2 linked regions of the Dinoroseobacter shibae DFL 12 = DSM 16493 genome follow. The protein of the gene in region 2 binds, or shares a complex with, the protein of the main gene of each other region. Links are inferred from orthologs where the notes say so. Each region holds a gene or a part of one and is shown on either strand. Other genes may lie near its edges. The genes, in order: scpA and meaB.

Region 1 (8,403 bases), 2.0 Mb from region 2 along the record:
CCCGCCTTCACCATGGTTGCCGAGTGCAGATAAGCGCTCACGGGCGTCGGGGCCGCCATGGCCCCCGGCAACCAGAAGTGGAAGGGAAATTGCGCGGATTTCGTGAACGCCCCGATGAAGACCAGCACCAGGATCGGCACATACATGGCCGAAGCCTGGATCGCGCCCGCCGCCGCGTTCATCTCGGAGATCCGGAAGGTGCCAGCCTCAGCCCCCAGCAGGATCAGCCCCGCCAACAAGGCCAGACCACCCAGCCCCGTGACCAGCAGCGCCTGCAGAGCGTTGTCGCGCGCCTTGGTTTTCTCGTGGTCGAAACCCACGAGCAGGAAGGACGTGATCGTCGTGCCCTCCCAGAACACGAAGAAGGTGACCATGTCGTCGGCCAGCACCATGCCCAGCATGGACACCGCGAACAGGAACAGAAGCGTCAGAAGCATGGTCAGCTTCGGATGCCCTTTGAAATAGACCGCGGAATAGAGGAAGATGATCGCACCGATCCCCGTCACCATCAGCGCGAACAGCATCGACAGGCCATCCAGCAGGAAGGCGACCTCGATGTCGAGGCCGGGAATCCAGGGCCGCGACCAGGTCAGGATCTCTCCGGAGGCGACCTGGGGGATGAACTGCGCGAACCACGCCGCGGTCAGAGCCATCAGAGCTGCGGGAACAAGAGTCAGGAGCCGGGGCATGGGCACACGTTCTATAGTTGGGGTACAGGGCTGCACCGCGTCTGGTTAGTACCTAGCTGTGTAGGCAGCTGGGGCAATCTAAATAAAAGGGTCGCGCCACGGCCCCGGATGTGGCGCGACCCTCAGCCGTCCAGAGGACGGCACAGGCCTAGAGGAAAGGAACTCTCCTCTGGTCGTGGCCCGTATCTCGGCTCCAATCCTGCCCGACATGAGGAAACATGAAGGACGTGGACAAGATCGTTACCTCCCGTGGCGTTGCCGCCTTCGATGAATAGCAATATGCGACCCGTATTGAAAATAAAAAGCCGATGGCTTAAGAAATTTCGATAGTTTATTCCTATCAAAGGCATCCCATGGCCGGCCCCACCCTCAGACAGTTGCAATTCCTCGTCGCGATCGAGGAAACGGCGCATTTTCGGCGCGCCGCCGAACGGGTGGGCGTGACCCAACCGTCCCTGAGCGCACAGATCCAGAACCTGGAAGACACCTTGGGCGTTGCCCTGGTGGAGCGTGGGCGCGGCGGCGTGCGCCTGACCCAGGTCGGCCGGGAGGTCGTGTTGCGCGCCCGGCGCATCCTCGACGATGTCCAGAGCCTGGTCGATTTCGCGGGCACCGCGCGCGACGGGGTGGTCGGCACCATCCGGCTGGGGGCCAAGGCAACGCTGGGGCCCTACCTGCTGCCCCATGTGGTCGGCGCGCTCCACGCGGCGCACCCGGACCTGCGGATCTACATTCGCGAGGATGCGCCACGGCTGCTGGAACAGGACCTCGCGCGCGGCGAGCATGACGTGATCCTGACGCAGCTGCCGGTGACCGGGGCCGATTACACCACCGCGCGGCTGTTCCGCGAACCGTTGCTGCTGGCCCTGCCCGCCGATCACCCCCTGCTCGACAAGGAGGTGCTGCGGCCGCGGGATCTGGCGGGCGAGCAGGTGCTGAGCCTCAGCCCCGCCTACCACCTGCACGACCAGATCACCGCGATCTGCCAGCAGACCGGCGCCCAGCTTGCGCGCGACTACGAGGGCACATCGCTGGATGCCCTGCGCCAGATGGTGGGAATGGGAATGGGGATCACGTTTCTACCCGCGCTCTATGTCCGGTCGGAGATCGAGGGCCGCGGGGCGGAGGTGGTGGTCCGCCGTCTCAGCGGCGCCCCCATCGCGCGGTCTGTTGGCCTTGTCTGGCGCACCCGGGCGGGACGCACCGGAGCGAATTTACAAATCGCGCAGGTGATCCGCGACGTGGTGCGGGCGCGCTGGCCGGAGCTGGTGGTCGAAAGCTGAACGCAGGTCTCACCCGGCGGACCGTGCCAGACGGCGCAAGGGGCGCGCCCGCCCTTTCCCGGGCTTGAGCCCGGACATGGCTGCGGCGCGCGGTCGGTTGCGGCTACGGACGCGGCCGGGCCGCGCCGCGCAGACCCGGCGGGCGCCCACCCCCCCCCCCCGACACAGATCGGCCCGATCAGGCCGCTTCGGCCCGGGATTCCCGGATCAGGCGCAGGATGTCCTGGGCCGCCTCGGGGATGTTCGTACCCGGCCCGAAGATCGCCTTCACCCCGCGGTCATAGAGGTACTGGTAGTCCTGCTGCGGGATCACCCCGCCGCAAATCACCAGGATATCCCCCGCGCCCTGGGCCTTCAGCGCATCGACCAGCTTGGGGGCAAGGGTCTTGTGACCGGCGGCCTGGCTGGAGATGCCGATGACGTGCACATCGTTGTCGATAGCGTCCTGCGCGGCCTCTTCCGGGGTCTGGAAGAGCGGCCCCACATCCACGTCGAACCCGATATCGGCAAAGGCGGTGGCGATCACCTTGGCGCCCCGGTCATGGCCGTCCTGGCCCATCTTGACCACGAGCATCCGGGGCCTGCGCCCTTCCTCGGCGGCGAAATCCTCCACCGATTTCTGGATGGCGGCGAACCCGTCATCGCCCTCGTAGGCCGCGCCATAGACACCCGCGAGCGTCTTCACCTCTGCCCGGTGGCGTCCGAACACCTTTTCCATGGCCATGCTGATTTCTCCCACACTGGCCCGCGCGCGAGCCGCTTCCACCGCCGCGGCCAGAAGGTTGCCCCCCTCAGCCGCGCACCGCTCCACCTCGGCCAGGGCCGAGTCGCAGGCCGCCTCGTCCCGCTCCGCGCGGATCTTCGCGAGCCGGGCCACCTGCCCGTCGCGCACCTTGGCATTGTCGATCTCCAGGATGTCGATCGGGTCTTCCTTGTCCTTGCGGTACTTGTTGACCCCCACGATCACTTCCGTGCCCTTGTCGATCATCGCCTGGCGTCGGGCCGCGGACTCCTCGATCCGCAGCTTGGGCATGCCAGAGGCCACGGCCTTGGTCATGCCGCCCAGTTCCTCGACCTCCTCGATCAAGGCCCAGGCCTTTTCGGCCAGCTCGTTGGTCAGGCTTTCGACGTAGTAAGAGCCCGCCAGCGGATCGACCACGTTGGTCACGCCGGTCTCCTCCTGCAGGATCAGCTGGGTGTTCCGGGCGATGCGCGCCGAGAATTCCGTCGGCAGGGCAATCGCCTCGTCCAGCGCGTTGGTATGCAGCGATTGCGTCCCGCCCAGAACCGCGCTCATCGCCTCGTAAGCGGTGCGGATCACGTTGTTGTAGGGGTCTTGCTCCTGCAAGGAGACACCGCTCGTCTGGCAATGGGTGCGCAGCATCATGGAGCGCGGGTTCTTCGGCTCGAACTCGGACATGATCTTGTGCCACAGCATCCGCGCCGCGCGCAGCTTGGCGGCTTCCATGAAGAAGTTCATGCCGATGGCGAAGAAGAAGCTGAGCCTGCCTGCGAACTTGTCCACGTCCATGCCGCGCGCGATGGCGGCGCGGACATATTCGCGCCCGTCCGCCAGGGTGAAGGCCAGCTCCTGCACCAGGTTCGCGCCCGCCTCCTGCATGTGGTAGCCGGAGATCGAGATCGAGTTGAATTTCGGCATCTCGGCGGAGGTGTATTCGATGATGTCCGCGATGATCCGCATCGAGGGCTCAGGCGGATAGACATAGGTGTTGCGGACCATGAATTCCTTGAGGATGTCGTTCTGGATCGTGCCCGACAGGACAGACCGGTCATGGCCCTGCTCTTCGCCGGTGACGATGAAATTCGCGAGGATCGGGATCACGGCGCCGTTCATGGTCATCGAGACCGACACCTGATCGAGCGGGATGCCGTCGAACAGGATCTTCATGTCCTCGACACTGTCGATGGCCACGCCGGCCTTGCCCACATCGCCCTCCACCCGGGGATGGTCGCTGTCATAGCCGCGGTGGGTGGCCAGATCGAACGCCACCGACACGCCCTGCTGCCCGGCGGCAAGGGCCTTGCGGTAGAACGCGTTGCTCTCCTCGGCGGTGGAGAAGCCCGCATATTGCCGGATCGTCCAGGGGCGGCCCGCATACATCGTGGCCTTCACCCCGCGCGTGAAGGGCGCCTGACCGGGGACCGATCCCAGATGGTCGAGCCCCTCCAGGTCCTCGGCGGTATAGAGGGGTTTGACGTCGATCCCCTCCAGCGTCTTCCAGGTCAACGTCTCCAACGGCTTGCCGCGCAACTCCTTGGCGGCGAGGTCAGCCCACGCGTCTTTGCCTTTCGTCATGGTCCACTCCTCTTTCTGGTCCTGTCAGGCCCGCGATGCACTCGGGGCTCTCTATGTAGGTGACCGCGCCGGCGGCACCTGAGCGCAGCCATGCGATCTCGTCGTCATAGGCCGCCCGCATCCGCGCGATCTGCGCCGCGGAGAAGGGGCGCCAGGGCCCTGCCTCCGGCAGGCGCGCTAGGTGATGCGGGCACGGGCCCTCGGCCACCACCTTGCGCAGGAGCGCCACATCCGGCGACGCGTTGTGGATGCAGGGCACAGGCTCGAGCGGGGCGGGCAACACCCGCCGCGTCAGCCCCGGGACCAGCAGATGTGGCACATCCACCAGCGCCTCGAAGGGCCAGACCACCAGTTCGGCCCTGGGGAACACCACCTGCAACTCCCGGATCACGTCGCGCCAGCGGCGAGGCTGGTCCACCAGCGCGCCCAGACGGTCGCGGTCGGGCACCCGTCCGCCATGCTTGACCGTGAAGCCGAGCATCGAGGTCCAGTGCCGTTCGTAATTGCGGATGGCGAGGCCGATCCGCGTGCATTGCGCGCCGAAGGCCGGGCGGAAGCGCGCCATACGCCGTGCCGCATCCGGGTAAAGCTGCCCGCTGGCCACGCACGCCGGGATCGCGCCCAGCATGTTCTCTTCGCTCACGATCAGGGTCCGCATTCCGGTCCCGCGCAGCCGGTCGATTTCGCCGCGCACCCGCGCGCTGGATACCCGGGCCTGCGCGGCCACCTGCGGCGTGACCCGGTCGGCAGCCTTGACCAGCCCATCGAAGAGCGCCGCACGGGTGACATTCGGCTCCCATACCGCGACCGAACTCGCCCGCAACCGCGAGGCATTGCGCCGCAGCGTCTGTTGCAAACTTGTCGTGCCCGTCCGATGGGCGCCCACATGCAAAATAACGTCCAAGATACGCCTCATTATCCCTCGGTCCGGCGCAAAACGCGCAGGATATGTCATCGCGAGAGACATTAGGCAGCGACCCTTCCGGACGAATTAACGTTACCGGGCGGCAAAAAGCGCATCGAGGGCTTAGAAATCCCGTTTGCACGGCATATATTCGGAGCAACCGGAGGCACCATGAAACGACTGATACCCTTTGTAATTGCTGGACTTCTCACGACGGCGTCAGGCGCGGCAGCGGCGGACGACATCCCGGTGATCTGGCCGCCGCTCGAGGCAAGTGAAGTCAATTTGAACGATTTTCTATGGGTTGCGCGCCCGGTCGTGGTGTTTGCGGACACACCCGCCGATCCCCGCTTCGTCGAGCAGATGACCCTGCTCGAGGCCCGGATCGAGGATCTCGCCGTGCGCGATGTCGTCGTGATCGTGGATACCGACCCCGACGCGAAGTCCGAATTGCGCACCAAGCTGCGCCCGCGCGGCTTCATGATGGTGATCGTGGGCAAGGATGGCGGCGTGAAGCTGCGCAAACCGTCCCCCTGGACCGTGCGCGAGATCACCCGCCAGATCGACAAGATGCCCCTCCGGCAGGAAGAGATCCGCCTGCGCAAGGCCACCGCGGGATAACCCGCGCAGCCGCCAGGCGCGCCTGCATCAGGCGTCCTGGCGCTGGTATGGCAGGCGGTGCGGATCACTCGAACTCCATGATCACGTCGTCCACCGCGAGGCTGTCGCCGGCACCGGCGTTGATCTTGGTGACCGTGGCGGTCTTTTCGGCGCGCAGGATGTTCTCCATCTTCATCGCCTCCACGGTACAGAGCGCCTGGCCCTCCTGCACCTCGTCGCCGACCTCCACGTCGATCTTCACCACCAGCCCCGGCATCGGGCAGAGCAGCATCTTCGACGTATCCGGCGGCAGCTTCTCGGGCATCAGGTCATTCAGTTCGGCCTGGCGCGGGGTGCGGACATGGACCTTCACATCCGCTCCGCGGAACCGCATCCGGAAACCGCTGGTGATCTTGTCCACCTTGAGCACCATTGGCGCACCGTCGATCTCGACCGTGGCGAGGCTGTCGCCCGGGGTCCAGCGGCTGGTCACCCGGTGGGCGGTCCCGTCGGCGAAGCGCACGGTGGAGCCGCCCGGATCCGCGTCGATGGTCACATCGAACCGGGCATCCTGGGCGGTCACGACCCAGTCGGTGCCGACCATCCGCTCGTGGTTGTCGAGCGTACCGGAAATGCGGGTGCGCCGGATCTCTGCCACCCGGAACATCGCCGCCGCCGCCGCCGCAAGCCGTGTCAGGTCGGCCGCGCCGAGGGTCACGCCCTCGAAGCCGTCGGGGTACTGCTCTTTGATGAAGGCGGTGGTCATCTCGCCCTTGATGAAGACCGGGTGGTCCATCACCGCCGCCACGAAGGGCAGGTTGTGGCCGATCCCCTCGACCTCGAACCCGTCGAGCGCGTTGCGCATCGCCTCGATCGCCGCCGGGCGGTCCGGCCCCCAGGTACAGAGCTTGGCGATCATCGGGTCGTAGTACATGCTGATCTCGCCGCCCTCGTAGACGCCGGTATCGTTGCGCACCGCCGTCGGGCCGCTGGGGGCATCGCCATGCCATTTGCCATTGGCCTCCAGAGGTCCTGCCGCGACCTCGACCGGCGGGCGGTAGCGCGTGAGCCGCCCGATGGAGGGCAGAAAGTTGCGATAGGGGTCCTCGGCGTAAAGCCGGTTCTCGATGGCCCAGCCGGTCAGGGTCACATCGTCCTGGGTCATGGGCAGCTTTTCCCCGGCCGCCACGCGGATCATCTGCTCCACCAGGTCGACGCCGGTAATCAGTTCGGTCACCGGGTGTTCCACCTGGAGCCGCGTGTTCATCTCGAGGAAATAGAAATTCCGGTCGCCATCGACGATGAATTCCACGGTCCCGGCGCTGGCATAGCCCACGGCCTGGGCCAGGGCGCAGGACTGCTCCCCCATCGCCTTGCGGGTTGCCTCGTCGAGGAACGGGCTGGGCGCTTCCTCGACCACCTTCTGGTTGCGGCGCTGGATCGAACACTCCCGCTCGCCCAGGTAGATGCAGTTGCCATGGGTATCGGCCAGCACCTGGATCTCGATATGGCGCGGTTGGGTGACGAATTTCTCGATGAAGATCCGGTCGTCGCCGAAAGAATTCGCCGCCTCGTTCTTGGAGCTCTGGAAGCCCTCGCGCGCCTCGGCGTCGTTCCAGGCGATCCGCATCCCCTTGCCGCCGCCCCCGGCGGAGGCCTTGATCATCACCGGGTAGCCGATCTCGCCCGAGATCTTCACCGCCTCGTCCGCATCCGCGATCAACCCCATATAGCCCGGGACGGTGGAGACGTTCGCCTCCTGCGCGATCTTCTTGGAGGTGATCTTGTCGCCCATCGCCTCGATGGCATTCGCGGGCGGCCCGATGAAGGCCACGCCCTCTTTCTCCAGCGCCTCGGCGAAGAGCTTGTTCTCGGACAGGAAGCCGTAGCCCGGATGCACCGCCTCGGCGCCGGTCTGCCGGATGGCGTCCATCACCTTGTCGATCACGATATAGGACTGGTTGGCGGGCGACGGGCCGATATGCACCGCCTCATCGGCCATCCGCACATGCAGCGCATTGCGGTCCGCATCCGAATAGATCGCAACCGTCTGGATGCCCATCTTGCGCGCGGTCTTTATGACCCGGCAGGCAATCTCGCCACGGTTGGCAATCAGGATTTTCTTGAACATGGCCTCTTCCTTCTTCTTGTCAGTCACGCGGCACGCGACCGCGGTCCCGGAACCGCGCGGGTCCGGGCATTGCAGGGCCCCGCTGCGCGCAGCACGCAGGGGGCCGGGTGTGGGGCGGGGCGCGCAGCGGGCCTGCGCGGGCGATATGTCGGGGGAGCGGTCCGCCATGCACGCGCCATCAGAGGGCTGCCAGGTCTGGTGGCGGCCCCCTGAAGCGTTCCAGTGCGTAGGGGTGGTGTTTGGGGCGACCAAAATACGTTCGCCACAACCTTGAGGAGAACACACTCTTGACGTTGGGGAAAGAGAATTTTGTGCCCACTGGCCGAAATCCGCCGGTCCGGGCCCTGTACCGCATGTCTCACTGACCGCCCTCCCCGTCGAACAGGTCCGGAAAGCTGCGCCGCGCCACCGCCACATCGATCCGCAGAAGCGCCTGGTAGGACGCGGGATCGAAAGGGGTTTCCGCAGGAACGACCTCC
Region 2 (8,180 bases):
GATCACCCGCGCGATGCCTTTGCCGAGCCACATCTCGATCGTTGCCATGTCCCGAATGCCACCGCCCAGCTGCGCCGGCACCGAGGTCTCCGCGAGGATCGCCTCCACCGCCGCGGCATTGACCGGCGCGCCCGCGAAGGCCCCGTTCAGGTCCACCAGGTGCAACCAGGCACAGCCCGCGTCCTGAAAGGCGCGCGCCTGGGCCGCGGGGCTGTCATTGAACACGGTCGCCTTGTCCATGTCGCCCTTGTAGAGCCGCACGGCCTGGCCGTCTTTCAGATCGATGGCGGGATAAAGGATCATGGCTGAGGCTCCGGTTACGACAGGTGGCAGCGGTCTAGCGAGCCGCGCCCCGAATGCAAAGACGTAACGTGACACCCGCGGCTGGCGTAACGTCACGCTTGCCCCACCCCCGCCCGCCTTGCCACGCTCTGGCAGCACATGACATGGAGGAGATCGTCATGCTCGGAAAACTCGCCACCCTGGCCGCCTTGGCTTGCCTGGCTGGTCCCGCCGCCGCGCAGGAGGTGCGCGGCCTGTTCCAGACCGCCCCCAACGACGATGGCAATGTGGGCCATGTGGAGTTCTACGATTGCGGCGGGCTGACCTGCGGCAAGCTTGTGCGGTCCTTCAATGCCGGTGGCACACCCATCGAGTCCCCGAATGTCGGGCGCAACATCGTCTGGGACATGCAGGACGAGGGCGGCGGCAAGTTCGGCAAGGGCAAGATCTGGGATCCGGGCGCCGACAAGACCTACCGCTCCAAGATGGTGCTGGAGGGCGACCAACTGAAAGTGTCCGGCTGCATCGGCCCGATCTGCCGCGCCAATACATGGGTCCGCGTCCGCTGAGCGGCCCAAGCCCGTTCGAACGGGCTTGATCCCCGCACAGATGTGGGGCCTGCGATACGGTCCCGAGCCGCGGCGCGGTCGGGCCCCGCGACGCTCAGCCCTCACGCCCAACACCACCTGCCGCCCTCAGCGCGCCAAGCCCGTTCGAACGGGCTTGCCCCCGCCCTACCCCTTGCGCGGCTTGGCCCGGGTCGTGGGCGCAGCCTCCGTCGGATCCTCCGGCCAGGGATGGCGCGGATACCGCCCCCGCATATCCTTGCGCAGGTCCGCATAGCCCCCCACCCAGAACCCCGGCAGGTCCGAGGTCACCGCCACGGGCTTCTGCCCCGGCGACAACAGCGTCAGACGCAGCGGCACCCGCCCCGGCCCCACGGTCGGATGCCGTGTGACCCCGTAGAACTCCTGCACCCGCGCCTGCACCTCGGGCACCTCGCCGCTGTAATCCACCGGCAGCTTGCGCCCCAAGGGCGTCGTGATCGCGCCGGGCGCCTGCGCCTCCACCGCCTGCAACGCGTCCCAGCCCAACCAGGCGCGCAGCGGCTCCAACGGATCGATCCGGCGCAGATCGTCCGCATCCCGCACCTGCCCAAGCACCGGCAGCAACCACGCCTCCCCGGCCTCCAGCAACGCGGCCTCGGACATGTCCGGCACCTCCAGCCCCCCGGCCCGGCACAGCGCCACACGCGCCCTCAACCGCTCGAACGCAGGCCCACCGCCCAGAGCCGCGAGACCCAGATCCCGCACCCCCTCCAGCGCCGCCGCCGCCCGCGCCGCCTCCGGCACATCGCGCCAGACCCTGTCGGCCAGCACGAGCGCGCCCAGGCACTCCTGCTGCCGCGCCACCACCTTTCGGAACCGCTTCGACCAGGCGCACAGGTCGCGCCAGAGGATCCGATCCGCAAACAGCGCCCGCACCTCCCCTTCGGTCACCGCCACCGCCTGCCGGATGCGCGCCTCCCGCGGGTCGCCGTCCAGATCCGTCGCCACGATCAACCGCATCCCCGCCAGCGGGGCGTCCGGCTCCATCACCGCCCCCTTGCCCCCCGCCAGCAAGTAGCGCGGCGCCTCCCCCGCCCGGCGCAACCCGATCCGGTCCGGATAGGCCAGCGCCGCCTGCGCCCCGAGGCTCAGTGCCGCCCGCTCCGGCAGGTCGCGCGCCAGACGCTTCGCCTCCTCGCGCACCCGCGCCCGCGCGCCCGGATCCGGGGCCGGCGCATCGCCCCGCAGGATCGCCACCCGGCGCGCCAGGTCCACCCCCGCCCCCCGATCCAGATCCCGCTCAGACAGGAGCGCTGCCAACTCCGTCCCCTGCCGCCCCGCGACATGGAGCATGTGGGCCAACCGCGGGTGGGTCGGCATCCGCGCCAGCGCCCGGCCGTGGTCCGTCACCCGCCCCTCGGCATCCAGCGCGCCCAACATGGCGCACAAGGCCCGCGCCTCGGCCCAGGCCCCCTCCGGCGGTGGCGTCAGCAGGGCCAGATCCTCCGGCCCGGTCCCCCAGACCGCCAGATCGAGCGCCAGCCCACTCAGGTCCGCCACCGCGATCTCCGGCGGCGCATAGGCCGCAAACGCCCCCTCCGCGCCCCGCGTCCAGAGCTTGTAGCAGACCCCGGGCGCCACCCGTCCCGCCCGGCCCTGCCGCTGGGCCGCCTCGGCCCGGCTCACAGGCTCGGTGACCAGCCGCGACATGCCCGAGCCCGGATCGAACCGCGCCCGCCGCGCGCGGCCGCCATCCACGACGATCCGCACATCCTCGATGGTCAGGGAGGTCTCGGCAATCGCCGTGGCCAGCACCACCTTGCGCTGGCCCTCGGGCGCGGGCGCGATCGCGGCGCGCTGCTCGGACAGCTTCATCGCCCCGAACAGGGGCCGCACCACCACATCTCGTCCCACACGGTCCCGCAACAGCGCCGCAACCTGCCGGATCTCCCCCTCGCCGGGCAGAAATACCAGCGCACTGCCCTCGGCCTCCTCCAAGGCCTGAAGCACCAGGTCCGCGACCGCCGGGGCAAACCGCGCCCCGCGCGGCAAGGGGCGCTCTAGGTACCGCGCCTCCACGGGAAACGCGCGGCCCGCGCTGGTCACCACGGGCGCCCCCCCCATCAGGGCAGCCACCGGCTCCGCATCGAGCGTCGCCGACATCACCAGCAGGTTCAGATCCTCGCGCAGCGCGCCGCGCACCTCCAGGCACAAGGCCAACCCCAAATCCGCGTTGAGAGAGCGTTCGTGGAATTCGTCGAAAATCACCGTGCCGATCCCCGGCAACTCCGGATCCGCCATCAGCCAGCGGGTCAGAATGCCCTCGGTCACCACCTCGATCCGGGTCGCGGGCCCGACCTTGCTGGCCCCCCGCATCCGGTAGCCCACGGTGGCGCCCACGGGCTCGCCCAAACTCGCGGCCATCCGCTCCGCCGCCGCCCGCGCAGCCAGCCGCCGCGGCTCCAGCATCACGATCCGGCCCGCGGCCCCGGCCTCCAGCAGGGCCAATGGGACGCGCGTGGTCTTGCCCGCCCCGGGCGGGGCCTGCAGCACGGCCATGCCGGACCCGGCCATGGCCGCCAACAGCTCCGGCAGCGCCCCGTCGATGGGCAAGGACGCGCTCTTGCCGCCCCCAGAGGTCACACCAACCGCCTCATTGTTCCGAACGTACTCCCGCCAGGGGCGCAACATCCGCCCCGGCCCCCGACCTAGCGCGCCCGCCTCAGGCGCGCAACGCGCTCAGCGCCGTTGCAGCACCGCGCGTCCGAAGGTCGTATCGGTCGTCACCCGCACCACCCGCCAGACCCCTTCGCCCTTGGGCGCATAGGTCATCTGGAACGGAAACCGCGACCGCTCGGCCAGGGATTCCGGCGACCACCCCGCAATCCGGCGATAGACCCCCTGGCAGGTGATCCGCCCATCGCTCGCTTCCGCCGGGTCCGACAGGCGTACCTCGCTGCGCCGCTTGCCGTCGAAAACCTGCAAGGACAGGTCGCACACCCGCTCTCGCGGCTGGTCACGCAGAGCGGCATAGATCACCGTCATCGGGTCCACCGTCCCCGACTGGGTCGCCGGGTCCACCGCATGCCGGTCGGACTTGCGCGGCGGGTCATAGGTCTTGATCTGGGGCCGGCCACTGCGAAACAGCATCTCGGCCCGGCTCACCTCCTTGGAGGCGTCGCGCACCTCTGTGAACGAGGTCGGCCGATACTGCCCCGGGCGCGGCTCGGTGCCTCGGGCGGTCGCCTCGTAGGACGCCCGCACCACCGCGCCCAGCAACCCGGTGGTGTTCATCTTGCCGGTCACCGCATAGCGGTTGCCCTCGGTATTGGCGGCATATTGCACCACCGCCGCCCGGATCCCGCCTAGCGAGATGTCGAACACCCCGGTCTCCGTTGCCCGGGCCTGCGTCGCCTGCCCCAGGGCAAGACCAGCCACCAGCGCGGCGGCGAAAAAGCGGGTAATCATCATCTTCGGCACGGGCGACATCCTGTCTGCAAGGGGCAGCAGGCCGAGAGAGACAGCCTGCCATCTGGACATTTCATATAGGGACGAGGCAAGAAAACGACGACCCCGTCAATCGCCCCGGCGAAAGACCGCAGACCCAAGCGAAAGACCGCCCTTGACCGCCGCTCCGCCCCGCCGCAAGGCCCGCCTGCCCGATCTCGACACCCTCGCCGACCGCGTCGCCGCCGGGGAGCGCCGGGCGCTCGCCCGCGCCATCACCCTGATCGAAAGCACCCGGCCCGAGGATCGCGCCCTCTCCACCGCGCTGTTGCAGAAGCTCTCCGGGCTGAAACGACAGGCCCTGCGCATCGGGCTCTCGGGCACCCCCGGCGTCGGCAAATCGACCTTCATCGAGGCTTTCGGGATCGCCCTGATCGACGCCGGGCTGAAGGTGGCCGTGCTCGCCGTGGATCCCAGCTCGACCCGCACCGGCGGCTCGATCCTCGGCGACAAGACCCGGATGGAGCGGCTCAGCCGCGCGCCGGAGGCCTTCATCCGCCCGTCGCCCTCCCTGTCGCATCTGGGCGGTGTGTCCCGCCGCACCCGCGAGGCCGTGGCGCTGGTGGAGGCCGCGGGCTTCGACGTGGTGCTGATCGAAACCGTGGGCGTGGGCCAGTCCGAAACCATGGTGGCCGAGATGTCGGACCTCTTCGTGCTGCTGCTGGCGCCCGCAGGCGGGGACGAGTTGCAGGGGGTCAAGCGCGGCATCATGGAAACCGCCGACCTGATCCTGGTCAACAAGGCCGACGGCGATCTGAAATCCACCGCCACCCGCACCTGCGCCGACTATGCCGGGGCCCTGCGCCTGCTGCGCAAACGCCCCGAAGACCCCGAAGGCTTCCCCAAGGCGCTGATGGTCTCCGCCGTCACCGGGCTGGGCCTTGAACAGGCCTGGTCCGAGATGCAGGCGCTGGCGAAATGGCGCCAGGCCGAGGGACACTGGGACGCCCGCCGCGCCGCCCAGGCCCGCGGCTGGTTCGAGGCAGAGGTGCGCGCGGGCCTGCTTGCCCGGCTGACCGAGGACACCGCCACCCGCACCGCCATGGACCGGCTCGGGGCCGATGTGGCCGCAGGCAAACTGACCGCAAGCCAGGCCGCCGAGAACATCCTCGAGACCCTTGGCGCCGCCCCAGCCCTGGAAACCGACCCGGAGGGCGCACCCGCCGGGGATACCCCGGAAAAGACCACATGAATCGCTTGACGCCCGCGTGCATCCATCCTAGATGACACGCCTGAGTTTCCGGGTGCCCGACCTGCGCGCGCCCATCCGACCCGAACCGCGAGAACAAATCGCCAGAGAACGAGGAGCGAGCCGATGTCGCGCCGCTGCGAACTGACCGGAAAAGGCGTCCAGGTGGGCAATAATGTCAGCCACGCCAACAACAAGACCAAGCGGCGCTTCCTGCCGAACCTGAACGACGTGACTCTGATGTCCGAAACCCTGGGCCGGGGCTTCAAGCTGCGGATCTCTGCGGCGGCGCTGCGGACCGTGGATCACCGCGGCGGACTCGACAGCTTCCTTGCGAAGGCCAAGGATGCAGAGCTGTCCGAAAAGGCGCTGAAGATCAAGAAAGACATCGCAAAGGCCCAGGCCGCCGCCTGATCCCTTCGCGATCCTGCAAAGCGCCCCGCCGGCCCGTCCGCGCGGGGCTTTTTCGTGTCCGCGCGGGCGCCGGGGCGCGTCATCGCGCCTTGGCCCGGCGGCAAGGGCGGATCGACGCTCCACGGCTTCGCCTGGATCCAACCGTGGCGCGGGGCAAGGCGCTTGCAAGCGCCTTGGGCGCCCGAACCACACCGCTTACGCAGCCCCTGTTCAACCGCGACGGCGCGGGGCAAGGCGCGCCCTACCGCCGTTGTCCCGCGCCGACCGCCGCCTGCGACATCGCGCCCGTTTCGCTTGGTCCGGCCCTCGGCTTAGCTATCGACCATGCCGATGATCCGCACCTGCATCGCCGCCTGCCTCGCCCTTGTCCTGATCGTGACAAGCGAAGCGATGGCCGTGGCCCGTGGCCAGATGGCCACCGCACCCGGCACGGTGATGGTCATCTGCCACGGCAGCGACACGGATATTGTCCGGGTCGATAGCCGCGGCCAGCCGATCACACCCGGCCACACCTGCCCGGACTGCGCCCTGCTCGGCCTTGCAAGCCTTGGCGCGCAGGGGCTCGAACTGGCAAAACTCGACACGCAGACCCGCTGGAGGCCCACCCCGCTGGCCACCTCCCTCTGGAAAACCGCGCCGCAACAGGGCGGCGCCCCGCGCGCGCCTCCGCTCCCGATCTGAACACACCTCGAAAAACAGAACTGTTCAGACCAGGAGAACCCTCATGTCTTTCAAAGCTTTCGCTCTTGCCGCAGGCCTCGGCCTCGCGGCCCTGCCCGCCCTCGCCATGGACGGCCCCATCATGGTGATGGACCCCTATGCGCGGGTCTCCTCCCCGGTCGCCAAATCCGGCGCCGCCTTCATGCAGATCATGAATCGCTCCGACACGGACGACCGGCTCGTCTCCGCCACCTCCCCCGCCGCCGCGCGGGTCGAGTTGCACACCCATGTGGATGACGGCAACGGCGTGATGCTCATGCGCGAGGTCGAGGACGGCTTCACCATCCCCGCGGGCGAGACCTACGCGCTCCAGCGCGGCGGCGATCACGTGATGTTCATGGGCCTCACCGACAGCTGGTCCCACGGCGACACGGTCCCCGTCACGCTCGTCTTCGAGCAGGCCGGCGAGGTCATGGTGGAGATCCCCGTCGACCTCGAACGCAGCCCCGAGCATGGCGGCCACGGCCATCAGGGGCACGGCCATGGCGGCCACAACATGGGCAACAAGACCAACTGACCCCGCCCCAGGTCGCGCTCAGCCCAGCGCCTTGATCCCCTTGGCCACCGCCCGCGCGCCCTGCAACATCCAGGCATGCTCGGAGGCCACGAAGAACACGGAAAAGCCGTGCGCCCGCCAGGCCGCGGCTTTTTCCACATCCGGCGTGAAGGTCATGTAGGGTTTGCCCGACGCCGCGCAGGCCGCCCCCACCCGGTCAATCGCCGCCATCAACTCCGGCGAGGTCTGGTCCATCTTGCCATGGGACACCGACAGATCCGCGGGGCCGAGGAAAATCCCGTCGACCCCCGGCGTCGCCGCGATCCCCTCGCAGGCGTCCACCCCCTCGGGGTCTTCGATCTGCGCGATCACCAGCGGCTTCGGCCCGTCGCTCAACACATCCCCCATGCCCCGTGTGCCGTAGCCCGCCGACCGGGTGGAGCCTGCGAAGCCCCGCCCGCCATGGCCGTAACGGCACGCCTTGGCGATCCGCGCCGCCGCCGCGGCACTGTCCACATGGGGCACAACGACCCCGGCCGCGCCCGCGTCCAGCGCCTGCATCAACGCAGGCGGCGTCGCCTCGGCCACCCGAACCAGCAGCGGAAAGCCCAGCGCCAGGCCCAGCGCCAGGCAGGCGTCGATGCGGCCCCGGTCAAACGGCGCGTGCTCCGCATCGAGACAGGCGAAATCCAGCCCCGAGAGCGCCAGCACCTCCACCATCTCGATCGCCGGTGTCTTCACGAACGTCCCCGCCAGCATCTCGCCCGCCAGCATCCGTGTCCTGAAATCGTCCATCTCCGCCTCCCTGATGCGCCCGGGCACTGAATCAGACCCGACCGCCCCCCGCAAGCGGCACGGGTCGATCCCGGGGCGCGTCCAAGCCCGTTCGAACGGGCTTGCCCCCAACGGGCCCCGGTCACAGGCCGCTCCCGCGCGCGCCGCGCCCTCCGGGTCGGCGGCAGCCCGCCCCTGTCACCCCGATCCCCCGGCCCCGCTCCGCACCCCAAGCCCGTTCGAACGGGCT

What was found.
Region 1: the proteins of meaB (region 2) and scpA are in contact, whole or in part, in a crystal structure (PDB 8DPB), measured with the Methylorubrum extorquens proteins. The link is inferred for Dinoroseobacter shibae DFL 12 = DSM 16493 from one-to-one orthologs. Residues at the interface, in SOR26638.1 of Methylorubrum extorquens: Arg20, Ala21, Ala24, Arg25, Thr28, Ser32, Arg33, Arg34, His37, Thr98, Gly99, Gly100, Ser101, Ile102, Leu103, Lys106, Thr107, Ala110, Ala113, Ile114, Asp115, Arg116, Ala118, Phe119, Ile120, Arg121, Pro122, Pro124; in SOR27001.1 of Methylorubrum extorquens: Glu577, Glu578, Asn579, Asp580, Gly581, Arg582, Arg583, Arg585, His596, Ala604, Ser605, Ala608, Asp609, Gly611, Phe612, Asp613, Val614, Asp615, Ile616, Gly617, Pro618, Leu619, Glu625, Arg628, Gln629, Val631, Glu632, Asn633, Asp634, Glu661.

The regions. Positions count from the first base shown.
Region 1 is NC_009952.1:729,290-737,692, reverse strand. What follows is about bases 1,721-4,719. They hold scpA (methylmalonyl-CoA mutase), read right to left. Parts: upstream 4,290-4,719; coding sequence 2,151-4,289; downstream 1,721-2,150. Other genes in these bases: DSHI_RS03710 (hypothetical protein), read right to left, coding at 4,261-4,719; DSHI_RS03720 (hydrogen peroxide-inducible genes activator), read left to right, coding at 1,721-1,972. Outside these bases: mbhE (hydrogen gas-evolving membrane-bound hydrogenase subunit E), read right to left, coding at 1-653; more of DSHI_RS03720, read left to right, coding at 1,043-1,720; more of DSHI_RS03710, read right to left, coding at 4,720-5,193; DSHI_RS03705 (DUF4174 domain-containing protein), read left to right, coding at 5,365-5,814; DSHI_RS03700 (acetyl-CoA carboxylase biotin carboxylase subunit), read right to left, coding at 5,879-7,924; DSHI_RS03695 (hypothetical protein), read right to left, coding at 8,283-8,403. UniProt on the Escherichia coli protein: Catalyzes the interconversion of succinyl-CoA and methylmalonyl-CoA. Could be part of a pathway that converts succinate to propionate.
Region 2 is NC_009952.1:2,744,287-2,752,466, forward strand. Bases 3,715-6,490 are described here. They hold meaB (methylmalonyl Co-A mutase-associated GTPase MeaB), read left to right. Parts: upstream 3,715-4,452; coding sequence 4,453-5,529; downstream 5,530-6,490. Other genes in these bases: DSHI_RS13120 (DUF3108 domain-containing protein), read right to left, coding at 3,715-4,301; rpmB (50S ribosomal protein L28), read left to right, coding at 5,653-5,940; DSHI_RS13135 (hypothetical protein), read left to right, coding at 6,265-6,490. Outside these bases: hisA (1-(5-phosphoribosyl)-5-[(5-phosphoribosylamino)methylideneamino]imidazole-4-carboxamide isomerase), read right to left, coding at 1-303; DSHI_RS13110 (DUF2147 domain-containing protein), read left to right, coding at 462-851; ATP-dependent helicase HrpB, read right to left, coding at 1,017-3,521; more of DSHI_RS13120, read right to left, coding at 3,570-3,714; more of DSHI_RS13135, read left to right, coding at 6,491-6,621; DSHI_RS13140 (copper chaperone PCu(A)C), read left to right, coding at 6,665-7,177; DSHI_RS13145 (HpcH/HpaI aldolase family protein), read right to left, coding at 7,196-7,951. UniProt on the Escherichia coli protein: Binds and hydrolyzes GTP. Likely functions as a G-protein chaperone that assists AdoCbl cofactor delivery to the methylmalonyl-CoA mutase (MCM) ScpA and reactivation of the enzyme during catalysis.